Cystobacter fuscus DSM 2262: one gene and its partner. The protein of the gene in region 2 interacts with the protein of the main gene of each other region in a pairwise test. Links are inferred from orthologs where the notes say so. Each region holds a gene or a part of one and is shown on either strand. Other genes may lie near its edges. The genes, in order: dnaE and dnaN.

Region 1 (9,887 bases), on a different replicon or contig from region 2:
GCGTCGGCCTCGGGAGCATCCTGGGGTGGGGGCGCCTCCTGCGTGCCGATCGCCTGCGTGCGGTGGTTCTCGGTCCGCACCGTGCGGCGATCGTCGGTCCTCACCGTGCGGCGCTCTTTGTCATCCATGGGCTGCATGCGCCTTTCTTCCCCGCCCCATGTTACGTCTTCCTGCTCGCGCGCAGATGGGGCGGCCGGGAGGGCCTCGTCGCCAGGTGGGTGGCCGAGCCTACGTGCTTCCCGCCAGCCGCGTCAGGGCCTCTCCCGTGAGCCGGAAGACGGTCCACTCGCTCAAGGGCACGGCGCCGACCGACTCGTAGAAGGCGATGGCGGGCGCGTTCCAGTCCAGCACGGACCACTCGAAGCGCCCGCAGCCCCGCTCGACGGCGAGCCGCGCCAGGTGCGACAGCAGGCCCTTGCCATGGCCCCGGCCCCGGTGCTCGGGCAGCACGAAGAGGTCCTCCAGGTACAGGCTCGGCCGGGCGAGGAAGGTGGAGTAGGTGTGGAAGAAGAGGGCGAAGCCCACCACCGTGCCCGCCTCCTCGGCGACGACGACCTCGGCATGGGGCCGCTCGCCAAACAGGTGACGCTTCAGGTCTTCTTCCTTCAGGATGGCCAGATGGGAGAGCTTCTCATACTCGGCCAGGGCCCGGATGAGCCGGGCGATGACGGGGACGTCCTCGGGGGTAGCGGAACGGATCATGGGCGCGGATGCTAGCGCCCCTCTCCCTCGGGGTGGGAGCCTCAATGGCCCGTTCCGCTCACGGGCCGCTCACTGGCCGGTGGTGGCCGCGCCCTGGGCGGGGGCGGCCGGCGCGCCCGGCTCGGTGGGCTGCTTGTCGATCTCCTCCGCGGGGTAGCCCCGTGCCGCGTCGAGGTAGCGCGCCGGCTTCACCTTGCGGCGATCCTTCGCGCTCAGCCCCTCGGGCGACACCAGCGTGGGCTCCGCGCTGGCCGAGGTGGCCTGGACGCGGTGGCCATCGCAGAAGAGCCACTCGGTGCGGCCATCGGCGAAGCGGCGCGCGTAGAAGAGATCCGTGCTGCCCACCTCGGGCTCCTTCGCGCACCACGTCTGCCGCGCCGTCTGCTCGCGCTGGGGCGCCTCCTCCGTCCACTTGAGCTGGGCCGCCTCGACCTTCTTCGCCTCGTTGCCCTCGGCCAGCCGCGCGCGGGACATCTCCACCAGCTCCAGCCCCCGCCGGCCCAGCTCCGGGAACGCCCCCGAGCGCGCGAAGCCGCAGCCCTGCAACGCCTTGAGGTTGGACTGGTGCACGTCGAGCACCTTGCCCAGCGAGCCCGCGGACTCCTTGAGCAGCGCCATCTGCTGCGCCTGCTCCGCCGCCCCCGGCGTGTTCGCCTGCTCCGTCGAGGACACGAAGCGCGCCAGCAGACCATTCATGCTGCTCAGCTCGTCCATCAACCAGCGCGGCTCCGAGTCGCAGATGTTGGCCCGCTCTCCCGCGTAGTCCCGGTACTCCGCGCGCCCTCCCGCCAGGGCGTACTGCTTCACTGGCACCTGCTGCGTCGCGCACGCTCCCAGCACCAGACCCGCGCCTACGATGACCCCTTGCTTCCAGCTCATGAAATTCATCGCTCCCAACTCTAGCGGACCATCGTCCGACTGAATCAGTTTGATGTCAAACTACCTCGCCCGGAAGGGATGGACTCCGGGGGCGGGGTGCTGTCGTGACAGGGGTGGAGGGGACTTGCAAGGAGCGGATGGGGTTTCGCTTTGGGGAGCGCGCCGCGGCGGGGCCTCAGATGAGGCCGTCCCAGGCGGCGCCCTGGCGGTGGAACGCGTCGCGGATGGAGTGCACGAGGGGCTCGGGCAGAGGGCCCTGCTCGAGGGCGCGCAGGTTGTGCTGGAGGTGCTCCAGGCGCGTGGTGCCCACGATGCAGCTCACCACGCCCGGAGTGAAGGCGGTGAAGCGCAGGGCGAACTCGTTCCAGTCCAGTCCTTGGGGATCCAACCCGAGCGCGTGCATGCGGTCCCAGTACGTGGCGATGTCGTGGGCGCCGGGGCGCTGGGGGAAGCGCCAGGGGGCGTTGCCCAGGGGCCGCTTGGCGATGACGCCGATGCCCCGCTCCCGGGCCAGGGGCAGGGCCGTGTCGAGCGCGCGCTGGTCGAAGAGGTTGAGCGACAGCTGCACCGAGCCGAACGCCCCCGAGCGCAGGGCCCAGGCGAGGGCCTCGTTGTCGCCCGAGTACGCGGCGACGCGCACCTGGCCCCGCTGGACGGCGGCCTGGAGCGCGTCCACCACGCCGGGGCGCTCGAGCACCTCCACGGGACACGAGTGGAAGTGCACCACGTCGATGAAGTCGGTGCGCAGCCGGCGCAGGGCCTGTTCAATCCCCTGGGTGATGCAGGGCCCCGTCCAGTCCTCCACGCCGGGCACGCCGTAGCCGCACTTGGTGGAGAGGACGAACTCGTGGCGCCGGCCCTGGAGCGCCCGGCCGATGCGCTCCTCGGACTGGCCGTAGCTCGGGGCGGTGTCGAGCAGGGTGATGCCCGCGTCGAGCACCCCGTGCAGCAGCGCGTGGGCCGCCTCCTCGGACAACTCGGGACTGCCCACGGGTCCGGCTCCGAAGCCCAGCGCGGACACGTGTGGGCCTTGGGCGCCCAGGGGACGGCGAATCATGTCAGGTGCTCCCACCTCCGCGCGCCGCCAGGTCGATGAAACCGCGCACCCAGATGAGGTTGATGGCGTGGCTGGCTTCGAGCGGAGTCTGGGTGGTGGTCTCCAGCGCCGCAGTATAGGGCACGCCGCTGCGCACGAAATAATCGGTGACGCTGCCGTCGTGGTACTCGATGAGCCCGTGGCGGTCCGTGCGGTTGTGCTCGTCCACCTTGTCTTCGCGGATGACGTGGGCGTGCGCGGACGCGGCCTCCATCAGCGGCACGTAAGCGGCCTTGTCCCCGAAGGTATACGCGTAGGTATGGGCCCCCGGAATGTAGTTGTCCTGGTGGATGTCGAGCGCGGCGGCGGGAGCCGGGTAGCGGGCGATGTCCGTGCGCACCGCGCGCGTCTCCTTGGGCCCGCCGTCGAACAGCACCCAGCGCAGGAAGGACTCGTCGCGCTGCACCTCGCCCTTCCAGGTGCCGGGCGCGGTCTCGTAGCGCAGGAAGTCGTTGTTGATCTTCTCGCCGCTGCGGTTGTAGCGCGTGCCATCCTCGAAGCCCGAGGGGTTGATGCACGGGTAGACGCGCAGCCCCACGCCGCGCTCGCGCGCGTACGCGACGATCTCCTCGAAGTGCCAGCTCAAGGTGAGGGGCCCGGCGGGCTCCTCTCCGTGGAAGCCCGAGGTGATGACGAGCCAGCGCTCCCCGGGCACGGTGAGACGGAAGAGCGGGTACTCGACGCCTCCCTCGAGGACCCGGCCGTACTCGTTCACCTCGGCGAAGTGGGAGTAGTCACGGATGCGGCGGGCGAACTCCTGGTAGTTTTGTGGCACCCCCATAACGTAGCCATTCGGCGGGGGGAGCGGATTGTCCCAGGGTCGAGGGCCTGTCCACCCGTGAGCATCCGGGGGCGCTCGGGCTAGTGGCGGTCGTTCATGTGTTCACGGGCGTTGGCCGACACCTGCTGGCGCTGCGCGGGGGTGAGGACGCGGTGGGCCTCCAGGGCGGCGTCGGCCACCTTGTGGGCGAAGGCGCGCCAGGCCTCCACGCGCGCGTCCACCAGGGCATGCACGGCGCGGGCGTCGGGCTGGGCCGCATCCCACTGGTTCACCATCTCCTTGCCCGCCTCGCGCTGCTCCGCCACCAGCTTCTGGCCCTCGTCGAAGAGGGAGTCCTTGAGCCCTTGAATCGTCCGCTTCTGGTCGTCCGTGGCCTTCAGGTCCTCGAGCCGGTCATCCAGGCGCCAGGTGATCATCTGCTTGATGCGCTCGGGGTTGCGCGCGCCCCAGCCCATGTGCCCGCCCCGGAAACCCGTGAGGAGGACGACACCGAGGACCGCGGACCCGACGAGGAGGATCTTGCTCTTCGTGTTCATGACCGTTGCTCCCTGGAGGACCCCGGGTGGGGCCCTCTCGTGCTGCGCGCCGTTCATCGGCGACGGTGGAGAGAATGCGCGGCGCTCGTCAGGGGCGTTTGTCGTGGGCATGAAGAAGTGTGAAGAGGACCGTCCAGCGGGGCGGCCGGGCGGGCGGGCGCCCGTCCCGAGTCCCATCCAGGAGCTGGGCTGGGTGGCGCTCGGCCAACCCAGGGGCTCCTTCACCCGGGGTGAGGGCCGTGCCACAAGGTGCCCGGGCCGCGCTTCCGGTCCCGGACGAACCGGGTGGACGGGAACTGGCGGGCGGCCCGGACCTGAACAATCGTCTGGTGAAGCCACCCTCAGCTGACTACTTATCCGCCATGTCCTTTACCCACCTCCACCTGCACTCCCTGTACTCGCTCCTCGACGGCGCGATCCGGATGAAGGATCTCATCAAGACGGTGAAGGAGAAGGGGATGACGAGCGTGGCCGTGACGGATCACGGCAACATGTTCGCCACCATCGACTTCTACAAGAAGGCCAAGGACGCGGGCATCAAGCCCATCATCGGCATGGAGACGTACGTGGCCGGCCCCAAGGGGCGCGCGGACCGTACGGAGAAGGTGGGCCACCACCTCATCCTCCTGGCGAAGAACAAGGAGGGGTACGACAACCTCAAGTACCTCTCGTCCATGGCCTACCGCGAGGGCTTCTACTACCACCCGCGCATCGACAAGAAGCTCCTGGCCGACCACAGCAAGGGCCTGTTCGCCCTCACCGCGTGTCTGGGCGGCGAGGTGACGGGAGCCGCCTTCCGCGGGGACATGGACCACGCGCGCCGCGCGGCGCTCGAGTACAAGAACATCTTCGAGCCGGACCACTTCTTCCTCGAGGTGCAGTCCAACGGGATGCCCGAGCAGGAGACGGCCAACACCAACCTCAAGCAGCTCAGCCGCGACCTGGGCATCCCGCTGTGCGCCACCGCGGACGCGCACTACATCAAGAAGGAAGACGCGCGCGCGCACGAGCTGCTCATGTGCATCGCCAGCGGCAAGACGCTCGCGGACGGCAAGCGCATGAAGCACTCCACGGACAAGCTCTACGTCACGAGCCCCCAGGAGATGCTCGAGTACTTCCACGACACGCCCGAGGCCGTCCACAACACCCAGCGCATCGTCGAGCAGATCAACCTGGAGCTCAAGCTGGGCAAGCCCATGCTGCCCACCTTCCAGGTGCCCGACAGCCACACGCCCGACAGCTTCATGGCGGAGCTGGCGCGCGCGAACCTCGAGGAGCGCTTCAAGGAGATCGACCTGGCGCGCTTCCGCGCGGGCCAGCCGCCCGTGGACCGCGAGCCGTACAAGGCCCGCCTGGAGCTGGAGCTGGGCGTCATCCAGAAGATGGGGTTCAGCGGCTACTTCCTCATCGTCCAGGACTTCATCAACTGGGCCAAGCAGAACAACATCCCGGTGGGCCCCGGCCGTGGCTCGGGCGCGGGCAGCCTCGTGGCCTACTGCCTGCGCATCACCGACCTGGATCCGCTCCCGTACAACCTGCTCTTCGAGCGCTTCCTCAACCCCGAGCGCGTGTCGATGCCCGACTTCGACGTCGACTTCTGCCAGGACCGGCGCGACGAGGTCATCAAGTACGTGGGCCGCAAGTACGGGGAGAACAACGTCGGGCAGATCATCACCTTCGGCTCGCTCAAGGCCAAGAGCGTGCTGCGCGACGTGTGCCGCGTGTTCGCGCTGCCCTTCAGCGAGGGGGACCGCATCGCCAAGCTGGTGCCCGAGGTGCTCGGCATCACCCTCAAGGAAGCCATCGAGCAGGAGCCGCGGCTCAAGGAGATGATGGAGAAGCCGAGCGCCATCGGGCAGGTGGATGGCAAGGACGTCACCACCAAGGACGTGCTGGAGATCGCGCTCGCGCTCGAGGGACTGCACCGCCAGCCCGGCATGCACGCGGCCGGCGTGGTGATTGCCGACAAGCCCCTGTGGGAGTTCGTGCCCACCTACCAGCCGCCGGGCGAAGACACCCTCATCACCCAGTTCGCCAAGGACGAGGTGGAGGCCGCGGGCCTGGTGAAGTTCGACTTCCTCGGCCTCAAGACGCTCACCGTCATCCAGAACGCGCTCAACCTCATCAACCGCAACCCGCCCGACGGCAAGCCCATTCTGCGCGAGGACATCCCGCTGAATGACGCCGAGGTGTGGAAGCTCATGGCGGACGGCGACACGGCCGGCGTCTTCCAGATGGAGTCCAGCGGCTTCACCGAAATGGTGATGAAGCTCAAGCCGTCCTGCTTCGAAGACGTCATCGCCGCGGGCGCGCTCTACCGTCCGGGTCCGCTCGACTCGGGCATGGTGGACGTGTTCATCAACCGCAAGCACGGCCGCGAGAAGGTGGTGTACCCGCACCCCTTGCTCGAGCCCGTCCTCAAGGACACCTACGGCGTCATCGTCTACCAGGAACAGGTGATGCAGATCTCCCAGGTGCTGGGAGGCTACACCCTGGGCCGCGCGGACCTGCTTCGCCGCGCCATGGGCAAGAAGAAGGCCGAGGTCATGCAGGCCGAGCGCGCCGGCTTCCTCGAGGGCTGCAAGAACAACAACGTGGACCTGAAGGTCGCGGGGGAAATCTTCGACCTGATGGAGAAGTTCGCCGAGTACGGCTTCAACAAGAGCCACTCGGCGGCCTACGGACTCGTCACCCTGCACACCGCGTGGCTCAAGGCGCACTACCGCGTCGAGTTCATGGCGGCGCTGCTCACGAGCGAGAAGGAAAACACGGACAAGGTGGTGCTGCACATCGGCGAGGCGCGCCAGTCGGGCGTGCAGGTGCTGCCGCCGGATGTGAACCAGTCGGACATGGCGTTCGGCGCGGTGGAGGGGAAGATCCGCTTCGGCCTGGGCGCCATCAAGGGCGTGGGCGAGGGCGCCATCGAGTCCATCGTCGAGGCGCGCAAGGAAGGGCCCTTCAAGAGCCTGTTCGACTTCTGCGAGCGCGTGGACTCGCGCAAGGTGAACCGCAAGGTGCTCGAGGCGCTGGTGAAGGCGGGGTCCTTCGACTTCGAGAAGCGCCCGCGGCGGCAGATCTTCGAGAGCATCGAGCGCGCGATGAGCCGCGGCTCGAGCAGCCAGAAGGACAAGGCGGCGGGGCAGAGTTCGCTCTTCGGGATGCTGGGCGGGGGCGCGTCGGGTGGGGCGGACCTGAAGAACGACTACGTTCAGGTGGAGGAGTGGTCGGAGAAGGAGCGCCTGGCGCTGGAGAAGGAAGCCATCGGCTTCTACGTGTCGGGCCACCCGCTGCATGCCTACGACAAGGAGCTCAAGCGCTACGCGCGGCCCATCACCGCGGTGCAGCGCGCGCGCAAGGACGAGAAGCTCACCATCGCGGGCGTGGTGGCGGCGCTGCGCGAGCGGCCCACCAAGACGGGCAAGCGCATGGCGTGGGTGACGCTGGAGGATCTGTCCGGCTCGCTGGAGCTGGTGTGCTTCCCGGGCAAGGACGGCACGCGCAACGTCATGGGCAAGGACGGCAAGTGGACGAAGTCGGGGCCCAAGCCCGGCTTCGAGCACTGGGAGTCGCTGCTCAAGAGCGATGACCCCATCCTCGTGACGGGCACGGTGCAGATCAACCAGCGCGACGAGGACACGCCGGTGGCGGAGCTCATCGTGGAGGACATCCAGAGCCTCAAGGCGGTGCGGGAGAAGCGCACCAAGCGCCTGGAGCTGCGGCTGCCGGCGGATCTCGCCACGGACGAGCGGCTCACGAAGCTCGCGCAGATCGTCAAGCAGTACGAGGGCGCCACGCCCCTGGCGGTGAGCCTGCTGTTCTCCAACGAGGCCGAGGCGCTCATCGCCAACCTGCCGCTCAAGGTGCAGGTGAGCGACGAGCTCATCCAGTCGGTGGAACGGCTCTTCGGCATGAAGGTGGTCGAGTTCGGCTGAGCGCCCGGCGGGGTCGGTTGCTGCGCGAGCGTGGTAACCATGCTATCGGCGGTGGGAGGAGGTCCTCATGACGCCCACCGCTGTCTCACGCCTCGAATTGGATGACCCAGCGCCCTTCCTGCGCTGGCTGGGAATGGATCCGGTGGGGGTGGATCTGGGGGCCATCGATCCGGTGGAGATGTGGGGTCTCGTCGCGCTCGCGACCCTCGGCCGTGTCCAGGGAGACGAGCCGCTGCGGATCCGGACGGATCGGGCCGCGCGCTCCTGCCAGTTCGCCCGTGCGGTGGGGTTCGAGGATCTCGTCAATGGAGAGTCCTCCTCGGGTCCTGGAGAGCCTGGGCGTACCGTCAAGCTCACCCGGATCCGGACCTCCGATACGACCGAGCCGGTGGCGGAGCGGATCTCCAGACTGCTCATCACCGAGGCGCGATTCGAGGACACGCGGAGAACCCTCTACTACGTCCTCAACGAGCTGCTGCGCAACGTCGTCCAGCACAGCCGTGACTCCTTGGGTGGAGTGGTGGGGGCGCAGGTCAACAGGGGCGGCCGCAACGCGGAGCGTCCCGCGGTGCAGGTGGCCGTCGCGGATGCGGGCATCGGAATCCCCGCGAGCCTGGTGTCCCGGCACAAATCCCTGACGGAACCTCGAGAGGCGCTCTCCCGCTCGCTCTGGCCGCATGTCTCGAGCACCTTCGATGAAGGCGAGACGGGAAGCATCCAGAACGCGGGAATGGGTCTGTTCTTCATCGCGGAGATGACGAAGCTGGTGGGCGGGCGGCTCGTGCTGGCCTCGCGGGGCGCAACGCTCATCCTCGAGGGGGATGAGCGCTTCGAGGACCCTCATGGGAAGACGAAGTTCCTGGAGCCGGGAGTGGGCTTTCCCGGGACGCTCGTCGCCTTCGAGATGCCCTCCGAGGCCGAGCAGGACTACGAGGGCATGATCGAAACCATCAAGGAACGGGCACGGGAGAGAACACCTCGCCGCGCCGTCCACAAATGGTTGGCCTTCGAGGCGCCTCCCGCCGAGGCCCAGCGCTTCATCGTCAGTCAATCGCGGATCGAGGACACGGTGGAAGCGCAGCGCTTCTCCGAGGAGAAACTCCTTCCCCGGCTCTTCAACAAGCAGCCCATTGCCCTGGACTTCATGGGCATCCCGGTCTGTACGCAGAGTTACGTGCACGCCCTCTTGTTCGAGCCGCTTCGGATGGCCTGGGCGCGCAAGGCGAAGATCTACATCCTCAATGCCCAACCCGCGGTTCGCAGCACGTTGGAACTGCTGGAGAATTACGCGCTGGGGGGCTGAGCTTTCAACGCAGAGAAGGGGAGTGACATGGCACAGGGTGTGTTCCGGGATGGATTGCTGGCGGGCAAGTCGGCGTTCATCACGGGGGGCAGCAGCGGCATCAACCTCGGTATCGCCGAGGCCCTCGTGAAGGCGGGCGCGAAGGTCGCCATCAATGGCCGCAACGTGGAGAAGTTGGAGGCGGCCGTGAAGGGGCTCCAGGCGCATGGCACCGCCCTGGGCGTGGCCGCCGACGTGCGCCAGTACGACGCCCTGGAGAAGGCCCTCCGGACGGCGCGCGACGCGCATGGGGAGCTCGACATCCTCGTGTGCGGCGCGGCGGGCAACTTCCCCGCGCCCGCGGCCGGCATGTCCTCCAATGCGTTCAGGTCGGTGCTGGAGATCGACGTGCTCGGCACCTTCAACACCTGCCGCGCCGCCTTCGAGCACCTGCGCAAGCCGGGCGCGTGCGTGCTCAACATCTCCGCCCCCCAGGCCTACCTGCCCATGGCCATGCAGGCCCACGTGTGCGCCGCCAAGGCCGGCGTGGACATGCTCACCCGCACTCTCGCCATCGAGTGGGGCGGCGTGGGTATCCGCGTCAACTCCATCACCCCCGGCCCCATCGAGGACACCGAGGGTATGCGCCGGCTCGCACCCGGCGACGATGCGCGCGGCA
Region 2 (8,787 bases):
TTTGATGGAAGAGCTGGGTGCTGTCCTGGCGCTTCTGGCGCACGCGGTTGACCACCTCCACGCCATAGGCCTCGCCCGCGTTGGCCTTCACGAAGGTGAGCAGCGCCAACACCGGCAACGGCAGGTTCTTCACCTCGCGGAAGTCCAGGTACGCCCGGTTGAACGACTCGGCGTCCACCGCCCCGGCGAACTGGGCCTCCCAGCCCGCCGCCTCGCCCAGCCACGCCTCGCGCCGGGAGAAGCCCTTGGTGAAGTCCATGTCCCCGTTGCGCTGCTCGAGGAACTCCCGGTACGCCTTGAGGAGATCCTCCCGCGGCGTGTCCGCCACCGAGGAGTACAAGCCGGGTCGCAGGGAAGTGGGCATCAGGGAGTCAGCCATGGGGACCTCGGGGGCGAAGAGGGGAATCTGACCGTTTGGTCAGCCCGAATTTGCCTCCTGGTCATCATTTCGTCCAGCCACCCCGGCCCCGATTGTCGTCCCCCAACGGCTTCGCGTGAGGATGTCAGGCCGCCTCGCGGCCCTCCTGGACGAGCGGCAGCCCCACCCGGAAGCACGCTCCCCGAGCCACCGACTCGTCGAGTTCGAGCGAGCCCCCGTGGTTCTCCGCGATGATCTGCCGGCAGATCGCCAGCCCCAGGCCCGAGCCCTTGCCCACGTCCTTCGTGGTGAAGAAGGGCTCGAAGATGCGCGAGCGCAGCTCGGGGGGAATTCCCGGACCATTGTCCGCCACCACCAGCTCCGCGCGGCCCTCGCGCACCGCCGTGCACACCCGCACCTCGCCGCCCTCGCCCAGCGCATCGAACGCGTTGCGCAAGAGATTGAGCAGCACCTGGCCGAGCTGCCCCGTGTGGAACGCCAGCGGCGGCACCTCGCCACACTCCAGCTCCACCCGGATGCCCGGCGGCAACGAGCGCCGCACGAACTCCACCGTGTCCAGCACCGTCCGGTTCAAGTCCCCCACCTCCAGGCGCGGACGCTCTCCGCGCAGGAAGGCGCGCAGGTCCTCCTGGATGGAGCGGATGCGCTCGGTGGCGAAGCGCATCGCCTCCAGTGCGTCGGGCGTGTCCTGGAGCACGTAGTCCAACTCCAGCTCGCGCCACACCCGCGCCACCGCCTCCACTTCCTCCGGGTGCGTCTCCAGCCGCTCGCGCAGGCGCCGCAAGCCCTCGGCCTGCTGTTCGAAGTACTCGCGCACCGGCGGCAGGTTGTTGTGGATGGCGGTGAGGGGGTTGTTGATTTCGTGCGACAGCCGCGCCAGCAACTGCCCCATGGCCGAGAGCTTCTCCGCCTGGGCCACCTTCGCGCGCACCCGATCCAACTCGGAGGTGCGCGCCTCCACCAGGCGCTGCAGCTCGGTGTTGCGCTGCCGCAGCGTCAGGTTGCGCCAGCGCACCACGCCCGCCACCACCAGCCCCAGTCCCAGCACGCCCAGGCCCCGCCCCCACCACGAGGCCCACCAGGGAGGAAGCACCCGCAGGGCGAAGCCCGCCACCGGTCCCCACGGCCCCTGGTCATGGCGCGCGCGCATCTCGAAGCGGTAGTCCCCCGGTGGCAACACGCTGTAGTGCACCGGCTGCTCCGTCACGGTGTGCCACTCCTCCATCCCCTCCAGGCGGACCTGCCGCTCCAGGCTCTCCTCATCCACGTCGCCCAGGACCGCGAAGCGCACCTCCAGGTTCGTCTCCCTCGGATGGGTCTCCAGGCCCTCCTCCGGCGGCCGCGACCACATGCGCGACCCCAGTTGGGTGCCCAGCAGGACGACACGCGGAGGCGCCACCGGACCGCGGTAGCGCGCCCCGTCGAAGCGTCCCAGTCCACTCGCGGACCCCACCCAGACCGTGCCGTCCGCGTCCGCCAGGAAGGAGTTGCCAGTGGCCTCGTTGCCCGGCGCCCCGCCACTCGCGCCAAAGTGCTCCGGCACTCCGTCCGGCCCCACCACGTGCACCCCCGCCCCCGTCCCCACCCAGAGCCGGCCCGCCGCGTCCTCGCCCAACTGGTAGACGACGTTGCTGTGCAGCCCATGGCCACGGTTCAGGTGCGACAAGTCCGTGAGGCGCCCCTCCCGGTAGCTGAAGCAGCTCACCCCCAGGGGCTCCACATAGGACACGCACATGCGGCCATCGCGCCGCACCAGGATGTAGCGCAGTTGGTCATCCAGCAGCCCCTCGGCCACCCCGAAGCTCCTGGCGGACTCCCCCTCGCGCACGCCGAGCCCGTTGCCCGGCATCCACAACCGCCCCGCCGCGTCGAGCGCCAGGTCCATGGCGAGCACCCGCTGGCTCATGCGCACCACGAGCGTGAAGGACGGCACGCCGTCCTTGAACACCCCCCGCGCGAAGCCCGCGGGCGTGGCCACCCAGAGTGAGCCGTCGGGCATCCACTGCATCGCGAAGGTGTAGCGGAACAGGTAGCCGGACTCCGGGCCGAACGTCCGCAGCCGTCCGCTCCATGGCTCGTAGCGGTGCAGCCCCGCCGGGTTGCCCGCGGCCCACACCACCCCGTCCCGATCCACGCTCACGGCCTTGAGCGAGTAGCCCTCCAACCCCGGCACCGGCACCCACCCGGCCGCCGTGCCCCGCACGAGTCCCTTGTCCGTGCCCACCCACAACGTCCCGTCCGCGCCCCGCGCCAGCCCCCACACCATGTTCGCGGGCAGCCCCGTGGTGGTGTCATGCACGCTCCACAGGCCTCGCCCCAACGAGCGGTGCACCCCCATGCTCGCGGCCCACAGCGCCCCCTGCCGATCCTCCAGCACGTCCTTGATCCGCGCCGACTGGTTGGCCAGGCCCAGCCGCAACAGCGTCGAGCGCTCGCCGCGGATCTCCAGCAGGCCGCCATTGTGGGGCACCAGGAGCTGCCCCTCGGTGCCCACGCGCAGGCGGATGCCCGCTCCCGGCAACCCGCGCACCACCGAGGAGCGATCCACCAGGGGCGCGCCCGGCCGCGGCTGCATCGCCAACCACCCCTCGTAGCCCAGCCACAAGCGGCCCTCGCCATCTCGCACGAGCGCGTTGATGACGGTCGGCCGGCCCGGCACCTCGTGCACCGACCACTTCCCCTGGGGATCGCGGCTCACCAACCGCAGCTCGGACACGACCTGCATCGCGCCCGAGTCATCCGCCCACAACTTGAGCGCCGCGCCTCCCGGCCAGCCGGGCGCCGGAATGAAGTGCCCCGGCTGCTCCTCCCAATACAAGCCCTTGTCCGTCCCCGCCCACATCCGCTTGCGCGCGTCCACGCGCAGGCTCCACACCCGCTCGGCGACGCCAGGCACCGGCACTTCGACGAAGCGCTCCCCGTCCCAGCGCACCACCCCCGCGCGCGTCGCCACCATCAGCTGGCCTCGCGCATCCAGCGTGATGTCACTCACGCTCGTCGAGGGCAGGCCGGCCTCCCGGCCAAAGCGCTCGAAGCGCGCACCATCGAAGCGGTACACCGCGTCCGCGGCGCACACCCAGATGAAGCCGTCCGCGTCCTGGAGAATCCACGACAAGTCGTAATTGTCGACCCCCGCCTCCGTGCCATAGCTGCGAAAGCCAAGGCGGCCGGGAGGCTCGGCGGTCCAAGCGGGTGTGCCCAGGAGGGAGAAGAGGCCCACCAGGAGCACGGCGAATCGATTCAACGGCATGACTCCATGGCCCTTGAACGACGAGGCCGCACAACCCAGGAAGTCATCCTACCACGAATGGACACATCACTCCGAGACCGGCGGCCTGGGGGACACGGCCCCGGCACGTTCGGCGGAGGGCCGCGCGCGCTTGCGCCAGCGCCCATACAGCGCCTTCGCGGGCAGTGCGATCGCCAGGGAGGTGGCCAGGACAAGCAGAGCGAGTCCCAGGGCGGCGGGAGCCGTCTGTGAGTGGCCCAACCGGCTGCCCAGACCGGGGAACGTGGACCAGCCATAGGCGAGCGGCAGGTGCACCACGTACACCCAGAGCGACGCGCGCCCCACGGGCCCGAGCCATCCATCCAGCCGTGCGGGCAGCAGCATGGCCAATCCCGCCGCCACGCCCAGCAGGCCCACCCGCCAGCACACCAGCGTGACGTCTCCGCCCCACCGGGAGGCCGCGCTCGCGCCCCACAGCGACACCACGCCCAGCATCCCCGTGCCCCCGCCCAGGAGAATCATCCAGTGCGGGATGCGCTTCACCCCCGCGAGCCCCAACCCCGCCACGCAGCCCACGAAGAAGTAGGCCGACCAGGGGAAGAGCGGGAAGTTGGACGTGCGGCCCACCAGGGCCTGCTCCAGCGCCAGGGGCCAGTGCCCCGCGGCCACCACCTGGCGCATCCACGGGCTCACCCAGGGAAAGAGCAGGGCGAGCCCCGCCAGCACCCCCATGCGCGGCCCCCGCCCAGCCACCACCGACAACACCCCCGAGCCGATCAGCAACGCCCCCGCCACGCCGTGCAACGCATCGAAGGCGAGGAAGTGCCGCCAGATCTCCACACGGCCCGCGAGCAGCCCCTCGAGCGCCCAGCCCGGCCAGCGCAGCACGTAGCCCCAGAACAACAAGAGCCCCACGCGCGGCAGATAGCGGCGCCACACCGGCAGACCGTGAGCACCCGTGCGCTGCACCGTCGTCGCGAAGGCCCACCCGGCCACGAAGAGGAACAGCGGCGCGGTGATCGCCCGGAGCGACCAGTAGGCCAGCATGCCCGTGCTCTGCCGGGCCGTGTCCGACAACACCGCGTCCAGCGTGTGCCCCATCACCATGGCGATCACCGCCACCGCGCGCGCCCGGTCCAGGCCGGTGTTGCGCGGGGTGGGGACCACGGCGGGCGGAGCGACGCGCACGTCCTGGGAAGCGACACCCATCATGAAACGCGAGGGGCTCGGCGGACTCAGACGCGCATCGGCATCACGACGGCCGTGAAGCTGCGGTCCCCCGGCGCATGCAGCACGCCCGGGCTGTGCTCATCCCCCAGCTCGAACGCCACCTCGTCCGTGTCCGTCACGCCGAGCACGTCGATGAGGTAGCGCGCGTTGAAGCCGATGGTGATGGCGGCCCCCTGGTAGGCGATGTCCAGCGCGTCCTTGGCCTCGCCCAGGTCCGGGTTGTTCGCCGTGATGAGCAGCTGGTTCTCCGTCAGCCCGATGCGCACCGCGTAGCTCTTGTCCGCGCTGAGCAGCGCGATGCGCTTGAGGCCCTCGAGCAGGCGCGTCTTGGGCACCAGCACCGCCTTGTCCCCCTCCTTGGGGATGACGCGCTGGTACTCGGGGAACTGCCCGTCGATGAGCCGCATCACCATGGTGAGGCCCGTCTTCTTGAAGAGCGCCGAGTTCTCCGCGAACCCCAGGTGGCACTCGGCGTCGGGCGCCTCGTCGAGCAGGCGCTTGAGCTCCATGAGGCCCTTGCGCGGGATGATGACGCCGCCCTTGAGCTTGAAGTCCCCCGCCAGCTCGCGCTCCACCAGCGACAGGCGGTGCCCATCCGTGGCCACCATGCGCACCTTGCCACCCGCCTGCGGCTCGAAATACACGCCGTTGAGGATGTAGCGCGTCTCGTCCGTGGAGATGGCGAACTGCGTCTTCTTGATCATCTCCAGGAGCGTGTTGCCCGTCACCTGCACCAGCGGCGCGTTCTCCTCGCGCGGCAGCTTCGGGTACTCCTCGGGCGCGGTGCCCACGAGCTTGAAGTGCGCGGGGCCACTGGTGATGTCCACGTAGTTGTTCGCCAGCTTCTTGAGCGTCACGTGCGCGTCCGGCAGGTTCTGCACGATGTCGAACACGTACTTGGCGCTCAGCGTCACCGCGCCCGGCTTGACGACCTCGGCGGCGTGTTCGGAGACGATGCCGATCTCCAGATCGAACGCCGTGACCGTCACCCCCGTCTTGGTCGCGGTGAGCAACACGTTGGCCAGGATGGGCATCGTCGTCTTGCGCTCCACGATGCCCTGGGCGCGGTAGAGGGCCTTCTTCAGCTCGTCGGCGGCGATGCGGAATTCCATCTCGGGGGACCTTGAAGAACCAGGGTGCGGGAGTAAGAGGTGGCGGCCCGGGAGGCCGCCTCGGTTCGGGTGTAGCCCGGCCCTCTCGGGTCGTCAACGAACGTGACGTCCGGAGTCATGCCGACTTGTCCGGCATCCGATCAAGGCGTCCAGCCCCAGGGACTCCCGCCTGCCCGGTATGTAGGACACGGCGGGCGCCCGGAAGGCACCACCCCCCGCGTCACCTCCTCCTTCAGGTTGGAACTTTGGGTTGGAATCCACCCGGTGGGACGGCGAGACTGCCCGCCCCCCCATGACCACCCAAGAGCCCGCCCAAGAGACCGTCGTCTACATCGTGAAGGACAGTGGCGTGCGCTGCATCACCGCCCCCTGCCCCGTCTACCTCGCCCTCCGGGCGGACCGGCCCGACGAGGCCGGGCTCAAGGTCACCGACCTCGACCTGTCCGCGCTGAGCCTGGGCGACGAGCAGCGCTCCACGCTCCTCAAGTCCGCCCACAAGACGGGCCCCGGCCTCAAGGTGGAAGCCACCGTGCGCACCGTCCCCCACGCGGGCCCCGGGGGCACCGCCACCATCCTGCGCGTCAGCCGGGTCCTCTGAGACCGAAATGGGGGTGGCATCCGTTCAGGGAGAGGATGAGACTGCGCCTCCTCCTCTCGCGAGACCCCCTGCCATGACCTCACGCTCGTCGTTGCTCGCCCTTCCCCTCGCGCTCGGCCTGCTCGCCGGGTGCACCAGCAACACCCGCCCCCCCGTCGAGGACCGACCCGCCGAGTCCGGTGGCACGCCCGCCGCCACCGGCGCCGAGGTGCCCCCTCCTCCTGCCCCCGCGTCCCCCCCCACCGCGCCGAGCGAGGACGTCTCGGGTGGCACCGCCGCCGCCAGCGACAGCAAGCCCGTCATCTACATCGTGAAGGACAGTGGCGTGCGCTGCATGGCCGCTCCCTGCCCTTCCCTGGTCGCCCGGCCGGCGGATGACCCCAAGGCGGAGGGCCTGCGCATCACCGACCTCGACCTGTCCGCGCTCGGTCTCACCGACGAGCAGCAGGGGCGCCTCATGGAGAAGGTCCACCAGGGCGCCGGCCTCAAGGTCGAGGCCTCGGTGAGCAACGTGCCCCACGCGGGTCCCGCCGGCGCGGCCACCGTCCTGCGTGTCAATCGGGTGGTCGAGGGCAAGTAGCCCCTCGAGAAGACGCTGGTCACCCCGGCTCCCACCCGGGCCATCGCCTTCTGAACAACCCCGATCGGCTCCAGGTCCAGGAGCCACGAATTCACCCTCCAGTCCCCTTCGCGATCCGGGAATTCGTGATCACATAGAATCCACGGAATCCCGCTTCGGAATGGAGAGCCCGACGCCGGGTTGGTGGGTGAAGAACGGCATTCACGGAGGTGTGGGTCATGATGGCACTGCGACTCGGTCTGCTGGCCGTGGTGGGCATCCTCATCGGGGCATCCGGGGGAACGGAGTGGCGGAACGAACCGCCGTGCCCCCCTGGCGCGCGGGAGTGCGCGCCCCCCGAGCCCCTCGACGAGCCCTCCGCCCCCCGCGCGGCCCGCACCGAACAGCACCCCTGTGATTGGGTGGAGACGTGTCAGTTTCCCTGTGGGGAGGGGAGCGTCTGTTGTCAGGCCGATTGGAATTGCCCCGCCGACGCCACGCTTCCCCGCTGCTAGCGGGGGACGGGTCCTACGTGGACCCGTGCGCGATCACCGGCAGGACACGGGGGCCGCGCACGGTGAAGGAGTGATTCCACTCCAGGGGACCCGCGGGCGTGAAGCGCTCGAAGCGAGACAACAGCACCTCCAGACCGATGCGGGCTTCCAACCTCGCGAGCGGCGCGCCCAGGCAGAAGTGGATGCCGTGGCCGAAGGGCAGGTTGTTCACCCCCTCGCGATCCATGTCGAAGCGGTCCCCGTCCGCAAAGCGCGCGTCATCGTGGTTGGCCGAGCCAATGAGCAGCATCACCTTCGCGCCCGCCGGAATGCGCACTCCGCTCAGCTCCGCCTCGGCGGTGGTGAGCCGGCCCATGGCCTGCACGGGCGGCTCGTAGCGCAGCACCTCCTCGATGAAGCGCGGAAGCAATGAGCGGTCCGCCCTCAGGCGCGCGAGCACGTCCGGACGCTCCATGAGGACGCGCACGCAGTGGCCGAGCAGGTGGATGGTGGTCTCCAGGCCCGCCACCAACAGCAGGAACATGAAGCTCATCAGCTCCGCGTCACCGAGGGACTCGCCCTCCACGCGCGCCTGGAGCAGCTCCGTCACCAGATCCTCGCGGGGCTCACGGCGGCGCAGGGCCAGCACCTTGGCCATCTCCGCCTCGGCCTCCCGCACCGCCGCGCGGATCTCCTCCCGGCGCTTCTCGTCCTGGGGGTTGGCGCTGATGCTGGTGAGGTCGTCCGCCCAGCGCTTGCAGCGCGAATGCAGGGAGGGCTCCAGCCCAATGACTTCGCCGATGACGCTGGCGGGCAGCGGCAGGGTGAAGGCATCCACGAAGTCCACCTCCCGCCCCTCGGGGATGCGTGCGACGATGGCTTCGGCGTAGTGACGCACGCGCCCCTCCAGCCGGGCGAGCGCCGCGGGCCCGAACGCCCGGTTGACCAGGTTGCGCAGCCGGGTGTGCTGCGGCGGATCCTGTCCGATCATCGAGTCCGAGAAGGGGTTGTGCCCCAGCCACGCCGGTTTGGTGGCCATGCGCATCCCCACGTTGGAGAAGAGCTGGGGATTCTTGAAGGCCGCCACCACGTCATCGTGGCGGGTGATGACCCAGTAGCCACCGGGGTCCACCTGGCACACCGGCGCATGGCGCCGCAGCTCGGCATAGACGGCATAGGGATTGGC

Evidence for each region.
Region 1: the proteins of dnaN (region 2) and dnaE interact in binary tests that used the Escherichia coli proteins (3 or more experiments, as listed by UniProt). The link is inferred for Cystobacter fuscus DSM 2262 from one-to-one orthologs.

The regions. Positions count from the first base shown.
Region 1 is NZ_ANAH02000021.1:64,265-74,151, reverse strand. What follows is about bases 4,046-8,126. They hold dnaE (DNA polymerase III subunit alpha), read left to right. Parts: upstream 4,046-4,356; coding sequence 4,357-7,926; downstream 7,927-8,126. Other genes in these bases: D187_RS30530 (ATP-binding protein), read left to right, coding at 7,994-8,126. Outside these bases: D187_RS30565 (serine/threonine-protein kinase), read right to left, coding at 1-128; D187_RS30560 (GNAT family N-acetyltransferase), read right to left, coding at 229-702; D187_RS30555 (hypothetical protein), read right to left, coding at 772-1,581; D187_RS30550 (aldo/keto reductase), read right to left, coding at 1,757-2,638; D187_RS30545 (M14 family metallopeptidase), read right to left, coding at 2,640-3,458; D187_RS30540 (Spy/CpxP family protein refolding chaperone), read right to left, coding at 3,539-3,994; more of D187_RS30530, read left to right, coding at 8,127-9,229; D187_RS30525 (SDR family oxidoreductase), read left to right, coding at 9,257-9,887. UniProt on the Escherichia coli protein: DNA polymerase III is a complex, multichain enzyme responsible for most of the replicative synthesis in bacteria. This DNA polymerase also exhibits 3' to 5' exonuclease activity. The alpha chain is the DNA polymerase catalytic subunit.
Region 2 is NZ_ANAH02000004.1:712,767-721,553, reverse strand. Bases 3,898-6,878 are described here. They hold dnaN (DNA polymerase III subunit beta), read right to left. Parts: upstream 5,951-6,878; coding sequence 4,844-5,950; downstream 3,898-4,843. Other genes in these bases: D187_RS07560 (DUF6748 domain-containing protein), read left to right, coding at 6,622-6,878; D187_RS07565 (DUF6748 domain-containing protein), read left to right, coding at 6,243-6,548; D187_RS07575 (heparan-alpha-glucosaminide N-acetyltransferase domain-containing protein), read right to left, coding at 3,898-4,820. Also shown: D187_RS07585 (hypothetical protein), read right to left, coding at 1-379; D187_RS07580 (sensor histidine kinase), read right to left, coding at 504-3,629; more of D187_RS07575, read right to left, coding at 3,696-3,897; more of D187_RS07560, read left to right, coding at 6,879-7,128; D187_RS07555 (cytochrome P450), read right to left, coding at 7,636-8,787. UniProt on the Escherichia coli protein: Confers DNA tethering and processivity to DNA polymerases and other proteins. Acts as a clamp, forming a ring around DNA (a reaction catalyzed by the clamp-loading complex) which diffuses in an ATP-independent manner freely and bidirectionally along dsDNA.